Regions from separate parts of the Mucilaginibacter sp. McL0603 genome, predicted to be linked through region 3. Evidence: riboswitches for the same ligand, from Rfam matches in the RefSeq annotation. Region 3 holds a riboswitch; each other region holds the start of a gene.
What was found. A riboswitch is a leader RNA that binds a small molecule or an ion and turns the genes downstream of it on or off. The one in region 3 is predicted to bind cobalamin.
Positions count from the first base shown of each region.

Region 1: another riboswitch for cobalamin. It lies ahead of ACPPVU_RS21440 (ribonucleoside-diphosphate reductase small subunit); the one in region 3 lies ahead of ACPPVU_RS16065 (TonB-dependent receptor plug domain-containing protein).
Region 2: another riboswitch for cobalamin. It lies ahead of ACPPVU_RS17090 (TonB-dependent receptor plug domain-containing protein); the one in region 3 lies ahead of ACPPVU_RS16065 (TonB-dependent receptor plug domain-containing protein).

Region 1 is NZ_CP188251.1:4,682,526-4,686,814, reverse strand. It holds gene ACPPVU_RS21455 (hypothetical protein) at 247-654, shown strand; gene ACPPVU_RS21450 (methionine-R-sulfoxide reductase) at 970-1,335, shown strand; gene aqpZ (aquaporin Z) at 1,433-2,182, opposite strand; cobalamin riboswitch at 2,390-2,650, shown strand; gene ACPPVU_RS21440 (ribonucleoside-diphosphate reductase small subunit) at 2,752-3,726, shown strand; gene ACPPVU_RS21435 (ribonucleoside-diphosphate reductase subunit alpha) at 3,764-4,289, shown strand, end outside.
Region 2 is NZ_CP188251.1:3,729,456-3,733,744, reverse strand. It holds gene ACPPVU_RS17110 (heavy metal translocating P-type ATPase) at 1-747, opposite strand, end outside; tRNA gene ACPPVU_RS17105 (tRNA-His) at 866-939, shown strand; gene ACPPVU_RS17100 (DUF3892 domain-containing protein) at 1,270-1,596, opposite strand; gene ACPPVU_RS17095 (hypothetical protein) at 1,746-1,898, opposite strand; cobalamin riboswitch at 2,283-2,477, shown strand; gene ACPPVU_RS17090 (TonB-dependent receptor plug domain-containing protein) at 2,578-4,289, shown strand, end outside.
Region 3 is NZ_CP188251.1:3,501,241-3,505,529, reverse strand. It holds gene ACPPVU_RS16070 (DUF5074 domain-containing protein) at 1-581, opposite strand, end outside; gene ACPPVU_RS16065 (TonB-dependent receptor plug domain-containing protein) at 597-2,615, opposite strand; cobalamin riboswitch at 2,712-2,908, opposite strand; gene ACPPVU_RS16060 (serine hydrolase) at 3,052-4,289, shown strand, end outside.

The DNA of each region.
Region 1 (4,289 bases), 1.2 Mb from region 3:
TCAGGGAGAACGGATTTCTTAAGGAACGTATAGTTTGTACTCCATGGTTCATGAATGTCCTATGTAGAGATTGCTTCGTTCCTCGCAAAGACGATTGCAAAAAATCATGGGAATCATATAATCAAGCGAATCATGATTCGGACAATATGCCCCCCGTGAAAACTAATGCCGGGCAAATACGATATCATTTAAATAAAACAATGAGGTTAGATCCATTATATTTGCTAACGGACTTTAATCTTTGTTATGTACCTAGAAGTATATGTGTTTAATGCGCCTATTGTGACTGAAGAACAAATTTACGATGAGGCGACTCTACCTGACTTCCCTGATCTTGATATTTTAAAGAAAAAAGTAGAAGAACAAGTTCCCGGCATTAAATGGTTAGATGCAAAAACTGGGCAGATTTATACTTCAGGCCACCAGGGACAGTTGTTATTTGACAATAACAGGAAAGCTATTTATTTCAGAATAACAGGCGGCGATGACCCAATAAAACTAGTTTTGAAATTGTGTGAGGTTAATGGCTGGACATCCTACACACCTGAGAACGGGCATTTTCTCGAGAAAAATTTAGACAGTGTGGAATACTGGCGGGAATACTGCACTTATCAAAGTACCATTTACAATTTATTTTATAAGAAAAAAGGCTAGAGATTAGCCTGATTAACCTTCCCGATCCATTGACTTGCATAATTCGGGGATTGCTTCGTTCCTCGCAAAGACGCGTTAAAGAAATTGTCCGCAAGTGTTTCATGGCACAGTTACTCCGTTACGGACGGACAAAACAACCCTTCGTCAACCCTATGTAAACAAGCGCTTACCTCCAAATCAAAACGCCATTCCTGCCGTATATTTGTTATAATCAGTGAAAAGTCAAACACTAATTCACTCAATCAATAACGGCGAAGCCTTCTTGAGTGCCTTAAAAAAACAAATCACTAACGAAAAATTCAATAATTAAAATTCATGGAATACAATAAATTAACGCCCGAAGAAGAACGGGTAATACTATACAAAGGGACTGAAAGACCATTTACCGGATCTTTATTAGATAATCATGCACATGGCTTATACGTGTGTAAAAGATGCGATACACCTTTATATACTTCAGAAACCAAATTTGAATCACATTGCGGCTGGCCAAGTTTTGATGATGAGATACCGGGTGCAGTAAAACGTGTTCCGGATGCGGACGGACACCGTGTAGAAATAGTATGTGCCAATTGCGGTGCGCACCTCGGTCACGTTTTTGAAGGAGAATACATGACTCCCAAAAATACCAGGCACTGTGTAAACTCAGTTTCGCTGAAGTTTGTGCCTTTGGAAGATTAAGTTAAGTAGTTGATTAGGTTGACTGAGTTAATCAAGTTGTTTTTTTAGCAACTATTTAACTCAATCAACCTAATCTAACTTAATCAACCATTCAATTTTATTTCGCTTCCTTTTCAAACACATTCATCCACACCAGTGCAGATAATATCCCCCCAACAATCGGTGCAACTATGAAAAGCCATAGCTGATCCAATGCTTTACCACCGGCAAATATTGCAGGACCAAAGCTACGTGCCGGATTTACTGACGTGCCTGTAATTGGTATAGCAACCAAATGTATAAGTACCAGGGTAAGTCCGATAGCTAATCCAGCCATTGAGGAATTACCAAAGCGTGAGTTGGTACCGAAAATCACGAAGAGGAATAGAAAAGTAAGCACCGCTTCGGCCAGGAATGCTGATGCTGTGGAATAGCCTCCAAGATACCCGGGCCCCCATCCGTTTGCTCCAAGGCCCCATTCAGGAACAGCAGTAAATCCGGGACTGCCTTTCATAAGTGCATATAATATTGCTGATGCGATTGTAGCGCCAACAAGTTGGGCCACAATATATCCAACGGTATCTTTTCCGCTTATTTTGCCGGCTACCAGCATAGCTATGGTAATAGCAGGATTAATATGGCAGCCGGAAATTGGACCGATGGCATAAGCCATTGCAACAACAGCCAAGCCGAATGCAAGCGCAATACCTAACATACCAATGCCATTTGGGGCATCAGAAAGAATTTCAGCAGGGATTGTTTTTCCGTTGACAACCGCCGCACCGCAACCAAATAACACTAAGGCAAATGTTCCGATAAGTTCAGCTAAATACTTTTTCATAGTGGATGATTTTGAATGTTTATGAATGGCTTTTATTTTGTTAAAATGCTATCAGATATGAAATTACAAACAAAGTTTACTGGATTTTTTAAATGATTCTATTTTTCTTGCAGAATAGAAGTTGCACATTAAAATCTGAAACTTTAAATATGGTTGTTCATAACTAAACATGATGTTAAAAACTAAGACTAACATCGTAATATCATCATCCGCTATCTTTGGAAGTACAAGTTCTTTAACAAACGCTATCAAAGGTTGCCGGGTTAAAAGCCGGCATTAAAAGGGAACCATGTGTAAATCATGGGCTGACGTGCAACTGTGGATTTAGTTATGAGTTTTGAGTATTGAGTTATGAGTTTTTCATCATAATCGGATACTTACTACTCAGAAATAGTGGGGTTTTATTAATTAAGTTATGTGTATTTCTACTCAAAACTTACAACTTACCACTCGAAACTAAAAAAGCCAGACACCTGCCAGGATAGCTTGTCAAAACTTTCACGAATAAGGTTTTGGCGAAAGCCCTGTCTCCAGTACTTCCATAAGTACCCGGTTCATTGTCTTTTGTCGACTCCTAAAAAATAAAACGACGAGGCATGAAACAGGAAAACGAAGTATTACTCCGGGAGAACAAGGATCGGTTTGTGATCCTCCCCATCAATTATCCCCGCATCTGGGAAATGTACAAAAAACACGAGGCCAGTTTCTGGACTGCCGAAGAGATCGATCTGTCTGACGACCTGAAACATTGGGAAAATCTGAACGATGGGGAAAGGCATTTTATATCGCACATACTGGCTTTTTTTGCCGCAAGCGATGGTATTGTGAATGAGAACCTAGCAGTAAATTTTATGAGTGAGGTGCAGGTTCCGGAGGCAAGATGTTTCTATGGTTTCCAGATCATGATGGAGAATATTCACTCTGAAACTTATGCTTTACTGATCGATACTTATGTAAAAGATCCGGCTGAAAAAGATCGCTTATTCCATGCTGTTGATACCGTGCCTGCCGTACAGAAAAAAGCAGAATGGGCGCTCAAGTGGATTAATAATGGAACATTTGCACAACGTTTGGTTGCCTTTGCAGCGGTTGAGGGTATTTTCTTTTCGGGTAGTTTTTGCTCTATTTTCTGGCTTAAAAAACGTGGTCTGATGCCGGGTTTAACATTTAGTAATGAATTGATCTCGCGTGATGAAGGTATGCACTGCGAATTTGCATGTCTGCTGTACGGTATGCTGAGCGAGAAACTATCTAAGGAAGAAGCCACAAAGATCATTACCGACGCAGTAGAAATAGAAAAAGAATTTGTGACCGATGCCTTGCCTGTCAACCTAATCGGAATGAATGCGAAACTAATGAGCCAGTATATTGAATTCGTGGCCGATAGATGGCTGGTAGAATTAGGCTATGACCGGGTGTATAATACCACCAATCCATTTGATTTTATGGAGATGATATCCCTGCAGGGAAAAACTAACTTTTTCGAAAAACGCGTAGGCGATTATCAGAAAAGCGGAATCTTAAATACAGCTACTGAAACCAAATCATTCACCCTCGATGAGGACTTTTAACTAATCACTAATCTCTGTTCACTAATCACTATCCCCCATGTTCGTAATAAAAAGAGACGGTAAAAAAGAAACTGTAAAGTTTGATAAAATAACAGCACGCATCGAGAAGCTGTGCTATGGTTTAAACCCAGCATTAGTTGATCCGATTGATGTTGCCAAAAAGGTGATCGAGGGTTTATATGATGGAGTAACCACTTCTGAACTGGATAACCTGGCAGCAGAAACAGCGGCTTCGTTAACCACAAAACATCCGGATTATGCCTTGCTGGCATCTAGAATCGCAGTATCTAACTTACATAAAAACACCATTAAATCATTTTCGGAAACCATGCGCAGGCTGCATGATTATATTGATCTAAAAGCCGGTAAAAGGGCATCACTGATAGCAGATGATGTTTGGCAGGTAATTAGAGAAAATGCTGAGTTACTGGATAGCACTATTATTTACGACCGTGATTTTGGCTTTGATTACTTCGGATTTAAAACATTAGAAAAATCATATTTGCTGAAAATTGATGGTCAGATAGCTGAACGGCCGCAGCATTTATTTATGAGGGTATCGG
Region 2 (4,289 bases), 230 kb from region 3:
TAGCACTTCACCATCTACAGGAACCTTATCACCGGTATTGACTAACAATGTATCACCCGGACGCACTTCGCGGGCACTGATCACTTCAATTTCACCATCTACAATACGGTTGGCATTTACCTGCTGAAATTTTATTAAGTCTTTTACTGCAGAGGTAGTTTGCGTTACTGATCGTTTTTCAAATAGATTACCCAGTAATACCAGTGTGATGATAGTGGCACTGGTTTCGTAGAATTGATATTGCATACCCAAGTGCTGTATCGTGCCTATAAGGCTATAAATAAAGGCTGAGGATGAGCCGATAAAGATCAGCACATCCATATTCGGTACGCCGCCTTTAACCGAGTGCCATGCGCTTTTGCCAAAATGCATGCAGCCAACTATAAAAACCGGCAGGCAAAATAAAAGCTGAACAATCGGCTCATGCAAAAAATGCCAGGGCAATAACATACTTAACAAAAGTGGAACAGTGAATATAGTACAGAAGATGAGCTTATTTTCTATTTTCTCGTAGAACTTTTCATGCTGAAGCGAAGCATCTTCGGCTACTTTATAGCCTAATCCTTCAATACCCTTAATTGCATCTTGCACTTTAGCTTCATCATCGGCAGAGAACTTTACTTCCTCCGAAGCAAAATCGACAAGAATATCATGAAAGCCTTTTTTTTCTAATAATTTGTGGACAGAGATAGCGCAATTGTTGCAATGCATCCCGGTGACACTCAGTTCAATTAATTGCTCAGCCATACTTACAAATTTCGTCAATAATTGAGGAGTGATCTAAATTAAATAGTAAGTTGATTGTAATATTAAAAAAGTCCTTGACTTTAGAGAGTAAATTTTTACATTTGCACTCTCCAAAACGGTAGATGTAGCTCAGTTGGTTAGAGCATCGGTTTGTGGTACCGAGGGTCGTGGGTTCGAGCCCCATCATTTACCCTTCATGGGGCAAGACAATTTTTGTTGTTTTAGCCCCATTTTTTTGCCTTTTAATTTGTTATTAATCAGATAGATATTGGGCAGGTAATATTTACAGGCCTAAGGATAAACATAATTTTACGCTGATGTTCCAGAAGTTGCGACTTGACCTGGACACGCTTGAAAACAGACCGGCAACAAGAAGTTACTCACAACAGTCGCAGTTGGTTTACGCGTTTCCTGAAGCTGACGGAAATGGGCGAAGTGTCCAAATATCTGGATTCTGTGAGCCTGATGACCGATGATTTCGCCCGGGACTTGTAAGTAAGTAAAGGACTTTGTTCAGGTAAATTAAAATTCAAAACGACGTTTATTCACCGGTTCAAGTCGCTCAATATGCAGAGTTGGCAGATGTAATAAAGTATCTGGACTATAACTATCCTGTTCTGTTTTTAGATACTCTTTACCATCATGAATTCCTAGTACTACTTTAATTTTTTTACCATTTTCAGAAACGTAATATTGTTCGATATTACGCTTGATGTGTTGTATGACCAGAAAATCCGGTAACACCCATAAATATCCCAGATATTCCCCGGCCAGGCTCTCAATCATTTCATGGGGTTCTGATCCTGCCGTTCTTTTACCTATCCAGGTCACGTTTCTTTTTGTAGACATCTTATATGTAGATTATTGTTTTAAATTTTAATTACTTGCCCAATACATCGAACTGAATTCAACAGCAGCGCTATAACGGGAATGCTATGGAAGTATAAAAGACCATCATGTTCTCGTCCATGTGCCAGGAAGCTTGAGTTGAATAGATATTAAAACTTTGGGATATGACCAAATACAAGGATTACAGATGCCATAAACAGAGCGATTGGTACAAATACTCTTCTTGCTTGTACATTATCAAATTTTCCGAAAAGGAATACTGCTTTAAAAGCATCAACGTGGGTGTTTATTAGATTTTCCATTGTGATAGTTTTTTTAGTTTACGTTCACAATACGTTTTGCAATGCCTGTGCCAAAGAGCGTTTTTCATGCCAAAAGACACGTTAACCTTATTTATTCACCCCAGATGAAAATAAAAAGATGGAGAAATGGGGAATATCATCATCATGTTCCCCGGTTTTTACCTTTTTATACCTTTGACATCAGCGAAGGTCGCTGATTCACAATTGTCAAATCTATCTTATACCTGAAACTCATGATCTTGATAATCCCGACTATGGGCTAAATAGACATATCTGTTATTTATTTAGTGGTGATGGTGCCCATTTTGGCAAATTCCACATCGGCCGAAATAAGATTCTTGTTCTTAGTAATAAAAATTTTACGCCATCTGCATGAGAATTGTATACCTTTGCCTCGCTTTTGGTTCCTGAACTTTTGTTCGGGATTAAAAGGGAATCAGGTGTAAATCCTGAACAGACCCGCTGCTGTAAGCTCCAAAACCAAAGCCCATTCTTATTGTCACTGTCCGCTAACTAGCGGATGGGAAGACAGGGCCGAGGGGAGTAAGTCAGAAGACCTGCCATTGCACATAATTATTCATAGCTTTCGGGGATTGAAGCTGGAATGTAAATACCGCACGCGTATTTTCATTTTTTGTGTCCTTCATTCTGTTTGCTGTGGCTTTAACCACAACACGCAATGGCATCACCTTTACTAAGCAGGGTATTAAATCCCTTTAGTAACATTTCTTTTATAACAGCGCTTGTTTTAACTGGCTGTTCCCTGTTGTGCTGCTTTCCGGCTACTGCGCAGGTGAAAGACAGTATACACCAACAACAGGATACATCGCGACAGCTAAAGGGGGTACAGGTAACCACTTCACGGGCTTATATCCAGGCAACATCACCAGTTCCGGTGCAAGTGCTTAGAGGCGCTCAATTGGAACAGATCAACAGTCTCTCTGTTGCTGATGCTATACGTTATTTCTCGGGTGTTCAGTTAAAAGACTATGGCGGCGTTGGGGGACTTAAAACCATCAACGTACGTAGCCTGGGCACCAACCATACGGCCGTATTTTATGATGGCGTGGAGTTTGGCAATTCGCAGAACGGGCAGGTCGACCTGGGCAAATTTTCACTTGATAATATTGAAGAGATAGCCTTATACGATGGTCAGCAAAACAGCATTTTTCAGCCGGCCAAAGGCTTTGCACCCGCAAGTGCATTGTACCTGACTGCTAAAAGGCCGAAATTTACTGACAGTGCTAATTTCGTCGGTAAAGTAAGTCTTAAAGCGGGCTCCTTTGGTCTGATCAATCCGTCCATTAACGCCGCTTATAAATTCGGCAGCAATGCTTATGCTACGGTCAGTTCCGAGCTGATACATGCCAATGGCCGGTATAAATTCACCACATTTGACGGCGGCGACACCACAGCAGTACGTCACAATGGAGATATCGATGCGCAGCGAATTGAAGGAGCTGTGTCGGTAACTTCAAAAGATTCCGCCACCTGGAAAATCAGAGGGTATCTTTACCATTCGGACCGTGGCCTGCCTGCAGCGGTGGTCAATCATAACTTTGATTCGGATCAGCGCCAATGGGATAAAGACATTTTTGTACAGTCTTCTTACCAAACCAACCCGTCAAACAGGGATAGCTGGATCATCAATGCTAAATATTCCGATGACTATACCCGCTATTTTGACCCGGACATCACCACGACCCGCGGATTACTTGACGACAAATACATCGAAAAAGAGCTCTATTTTTCTGTTGCTAACCGTTACCGGATAACGAAACAATTGTCATTTGATATCTCAGCAGACTATCAGCGTAATCAGCTGGATGCTACCCAGAATGATACGGTACAATATCGCTTTGTCAGCCCTGTGCGCAACCAGTTACTGCTGGCAGCGGCCGGCGAATTGAAATTGCAGCATTTAGATATCCAGGCTGATCTGCTGGCTACTTATGTGAATGATACAGTTGACACGCTTACCGCAGCAGGGCGAAAAACGGAGTATACGCCCGCTTTCCTTTTTTCCTGGCAGCCTTTTGAAAACCCTGATTTCCATGTGCGCGGCTTTTACAAAAATACTTTCCGCTTGCCGACCTTCAATGATCTTTATTTTACCTTCATTGGTAATTCTTTCCTGAAACCGGAGTTTGCCAGGCAATCTGATATTGGTATCACTTATACCAAAAACTGGCAGCAACAAGCCTTGCTTGATTTTTTTCTTCAGGCCGACGGCTATTATAACCAGGTGCGCGACAAGATTGTGGCAATACCCGGCCAAAACCTGGCCCGGTGGACAATGTACAATATAGGCGAAGTGCATACAACCGGACTTGATATTGATGCATCAGCCACCTGGGCTTTACCGGCAAATATCAGGCTCAGCACAGGCAT
Region 3 (4,289 bases):
AAGGTGCTATCTACATCAGGAAAACTTAAACCACCGCCGTTAGCCACATATAGCTTACCGTTGCTCACAGCCAGTTGTTCCGGGTTGCGGCCAACAGGAATATATTTACTAATTGTAAACGATACGGTATCCATTACAGCTACATTGCCATCATAAAGAGAAACGTAAGCAAATCCATTAGAAAATGCAATATCGCGTGGTTCTCTTGAAGAAAGATCACTGTTTTGGAAAAGGACTTTTTTGATGGATTTTGCTGTTTTGCTATCTACCACCTCTACCGTTCCGGATTTATCTACCACGATATACATTTTTGAACCATATATCTTTAAATCATTAGCCGTATTACCTAATCCTCTGCCATTGGCTGTAGTAAATATATCCGGCGTCAAGGTTTTAGTAGTATAATCATAATAAGTTAATGCGCTGTTAGGGCTACCTAAATTACCCTGATCCAGTATGTAAACTCCTGCTCTTTGTGCCGTCGGGGTATCAGGGGTTACTCTTTTGTCTTTGTGGCACGACGCCAGCGTTATTGCAAGTGCAATTGAGACAAATAGATAGTTAGGTTTAAATGTTTTCATGTTTTTATATATTGATTAAATGGTTATTTGAAATGTGAATCTGTAAGACCGGCCCGGCATTGGGTAGTTACTGATAATAACATAACTTTTATTAAAAATGTTATTTATCTCTGTCGATGCCATTACAGGAAATGAACTGATATGGAATTTATAAACAAGGGATGCATCGCTTACACTATATCCGGGTATGTAGTATTCAGGAGTATTATTACTGTTTTCATATCTTGATGATGAAACTACCTGGTTATAATATATCCCAAATTGATTATGAGAGAGACCGGCATTTAGAGCCAGGGTGTTTTTGGGTGTATAAGGAATCTGTTCCAGGTAATACAGGTCGGTTGGGTCAGTAACATCCAATGCTTGCTGGAAAGTATAATTGGCTGCGAAAGTGGCTTTCCAGCCGTAAAAAGGATTAAATTGAGTTTTAAAAACAGCATCCAGGCCCTTAATCTCAACTTTCCCCAGATTTACAACCGAAGGTGTTTCGGGTGAACGGGTTGGAATGTAAGTTATTTTATCTTTGACATTATTATAATAGGCATCAACACTAAGCGTGATGTAGTCCATAAAACCACTCATATTCCTGGTATATACTGCTCCTAAATTATATTGATCTGCCTGTTCGGGTTTGAGTGGCCTTGGCTGAATTGCATAATAATACTGCTCTGAAAAAGTCGGATTGCGGAAGGTGCTTTTATAATAGGCCCTCAGTTGAATGTCTTGATTACCAAATGGTAAAAAAGTAGCAATTAAGGCTGGCGTATAGGCTGATTTGGAAGCGGCAGCAGTGCCCGTTCTAACCTGGTCCGTTATATACGTATTTAATAAATTTCCTTGTAAGCGCCAGTTACCCAAATACAAATCAGTGGCAAGCACATTAAACAGGCTTAACCTTGTCGGGAAATCGTATTTATATACATCTGATTGTAGTCCACTAATGTCCAGATCTGATGAATAAGAAATTTTCCATGCCGGAAGAATGTTATAGGCAATTGCAGCTGATTGGTAAAACTCGCGTTGCGAGTAATGTTCATCCGTGATACCTGTGGTATTGTAAACCCCTGTTTCAATAAAGTGAACAAAGCTTTGTGATACTTTAGTGTTAATTAGCACTTGTAAACTATTGTGAGCAATGTGCTGATATCCGGATTGTATAAAATAATCTGTATTATATAATCGCTGATTAGTCGGTGCTGCATAAAAAACAACAGGGCCGGGAAGCCCTCTATCCGAATTATAGTAGTTAAATTGGAGATTAAACTTATTACTGTCTGATTTTATCCAATATAATTCACCATCTGCCTGTTGCGCATGGATATCTCCATTTTGCCGGGTGGCAAGAGTATCAGATCCATCATTATTTTGTTTGTATTTATAGCGACCGTTCGCACCTTCAACAGAACCATTTACCACAAACGACCAATAATTATTGATGCGCTGCTGCCATTGTAAATAAGGATTGATCAACCCGAAAGAACCACCCTTTACTCCAAGCAATATTCTATAAGGATCTGCAGCCCTTAATTGCGGTAAGACTGTTTTAATAGAAAGTATACTCGCCCATGCATAGGCACGTGCTGTTTGGCAGATATCCGATGGTTGCGCATTGTACAATGTGATTTGCTGAATATTATTCAGGTTGAATTTGCTTAGGTCTATTTGCCCGTTCTGTGCATCATTCAATTGCACACCATTATATAACACTGCTGTATTATCTGCCCCTAAACTGCGCACAGAAACTGTTTTTAATCCCCCTATGCCTCCATAATCTATTATGTTAACTCCCGCAAAATCCCTGATGGCATCAGCGACGTTAAATGCGCTGTATTTGTTAAAATCGTTAGCAGTTATTTGTTGTGCAGGGGCAATTGAATTTATTTTAGGTGCAGTAACAGATGAAACATTAACCTCTTTTAGCTTTTTAGCGGTATCGGTTTGAGCAAATGATACAGATGGGAAAACAAGCGAAAAGCACAGTAGTCCGACCGATAACAGCGGAATAATTTTCAAAATATTTACTTTTCCTTGCATGTTTGTGAGCTAACATCACAGCATACGGAAAGAAAGTTTGGAATGGAAACAATGATGGACGAGTTTCACATTCAAGCTTCAATCCCCGAAAGCTATGAATAATTCTATGCTCTGGCAGGTCTTCTGACTTACTCCCCTTTTGCCCTGCCTTCCCGTTCTGAATAATCAGGACAGTGGCCATGAATGGGCAATGGTTATGGAGCTTACAGCTGCGGGACAGTTCAGGATTATACACCTGATTCCCTTTTAATCTCCCGATATTATCGGAAAAACCTAAAGCGTTGCAAATGTAGCTTATGGTTTCGTTATTTTCAAATGTTAGTTGATTGAGTTGACTAAGTTGGATTTGGTTGATTAAGTTTTAAAATCAGCCTGACTAAACCATTCAACTTAATCAACCACTTAACTCAATCAACTATTCTCTATATTTATCAGCATGAAGCTATTTTTTACTAACCTTTTACTCATTTTAAGTTTATCTGCCATGGCCCAACAGCCTGATACTGTTTTCCTGAAAAACATGATTGACTCACATCCTGAATTATTTGAACATATATTGCATCATCCCACTCACAACGAGGTGCAAATATTATACACCCAAATTGACAGGGATGAAAACAATGTTCCACATTTCAAATCATATAGCTATCGACTTAATGCTAACCACTACTTCTACCCTGCCAGCACTGTAAAATTGCCTACGGCTATATTCGGCCTTGAAAAACTGAATGAGTTAAATATTAAAGGATTTGACACCAAGTCCACAATGATTACTGACAGTGCTTTTGCCGGGCAGACGAAAGTGACCAAAGACTCAACCTCAAAAAGCGGTTTGCCCAGTATAGACAACTATATCAAAAAGATACTCCTTGTAAGCGATAATGATGCTTATAACCGCCTTTATGAATTTGTAGGGCGGGAAGAGATCAATAATAAGCTAAAGAAATATGGCCTGAACGGTACCCGTATTATCGCCCGTTTGGCTATTGGTGATAAGGGCGAAAGCACTCGTCATACCAACCCGGTAAATTTTTATAATGGGGAAAAACTGGTTTATAGCAAGCCTGCGCTGTATGATTCCAGGGATTATCCTATGCACCTGGAGAATATGTTGCAAGGCAAAGGTTATTTGGATAAGAACGATAAGTTAGTAATGGAACCCTTTGACTTTTCACAAAATAACATTTACCCGCTTGTTGATCAGCAATCGATTTTGAGAGGACTATTGTTCCCTGAAGTTTATCCGGAGAATGATCGATTTAATCTGACAGATGATCAATATAAATTCATCTATAAGTACATGAGCATGTGGCCTACGGAAAGTAAGCATCCAACTTACAGTCCGCCGGAATATTTTCCTGCCTACTGCAAGTGGTTGTTTTATGGTGGGGATAGTTTGGCGGTGATTAACCCCAATATCAGGATATTTAATAAGATAGGCGATTCGTACGGGTATGATATTGACAATGCTTATATCGTCGACTTTAAAAACAAGGTCGAGTTTATTATTTCTGCAGTGGTGCAATCTAATGAAGATGGTATTTACAACGATAATAAATACGAATACAAAACTGTTTGTCTGCCTTTTATGAAGAATTTGGGGCAGGTGATTTATAAATACGAATTACAACGGGAAAGAAAATATAAACCTGATCTGAAAAAGTTTAAGTTTAG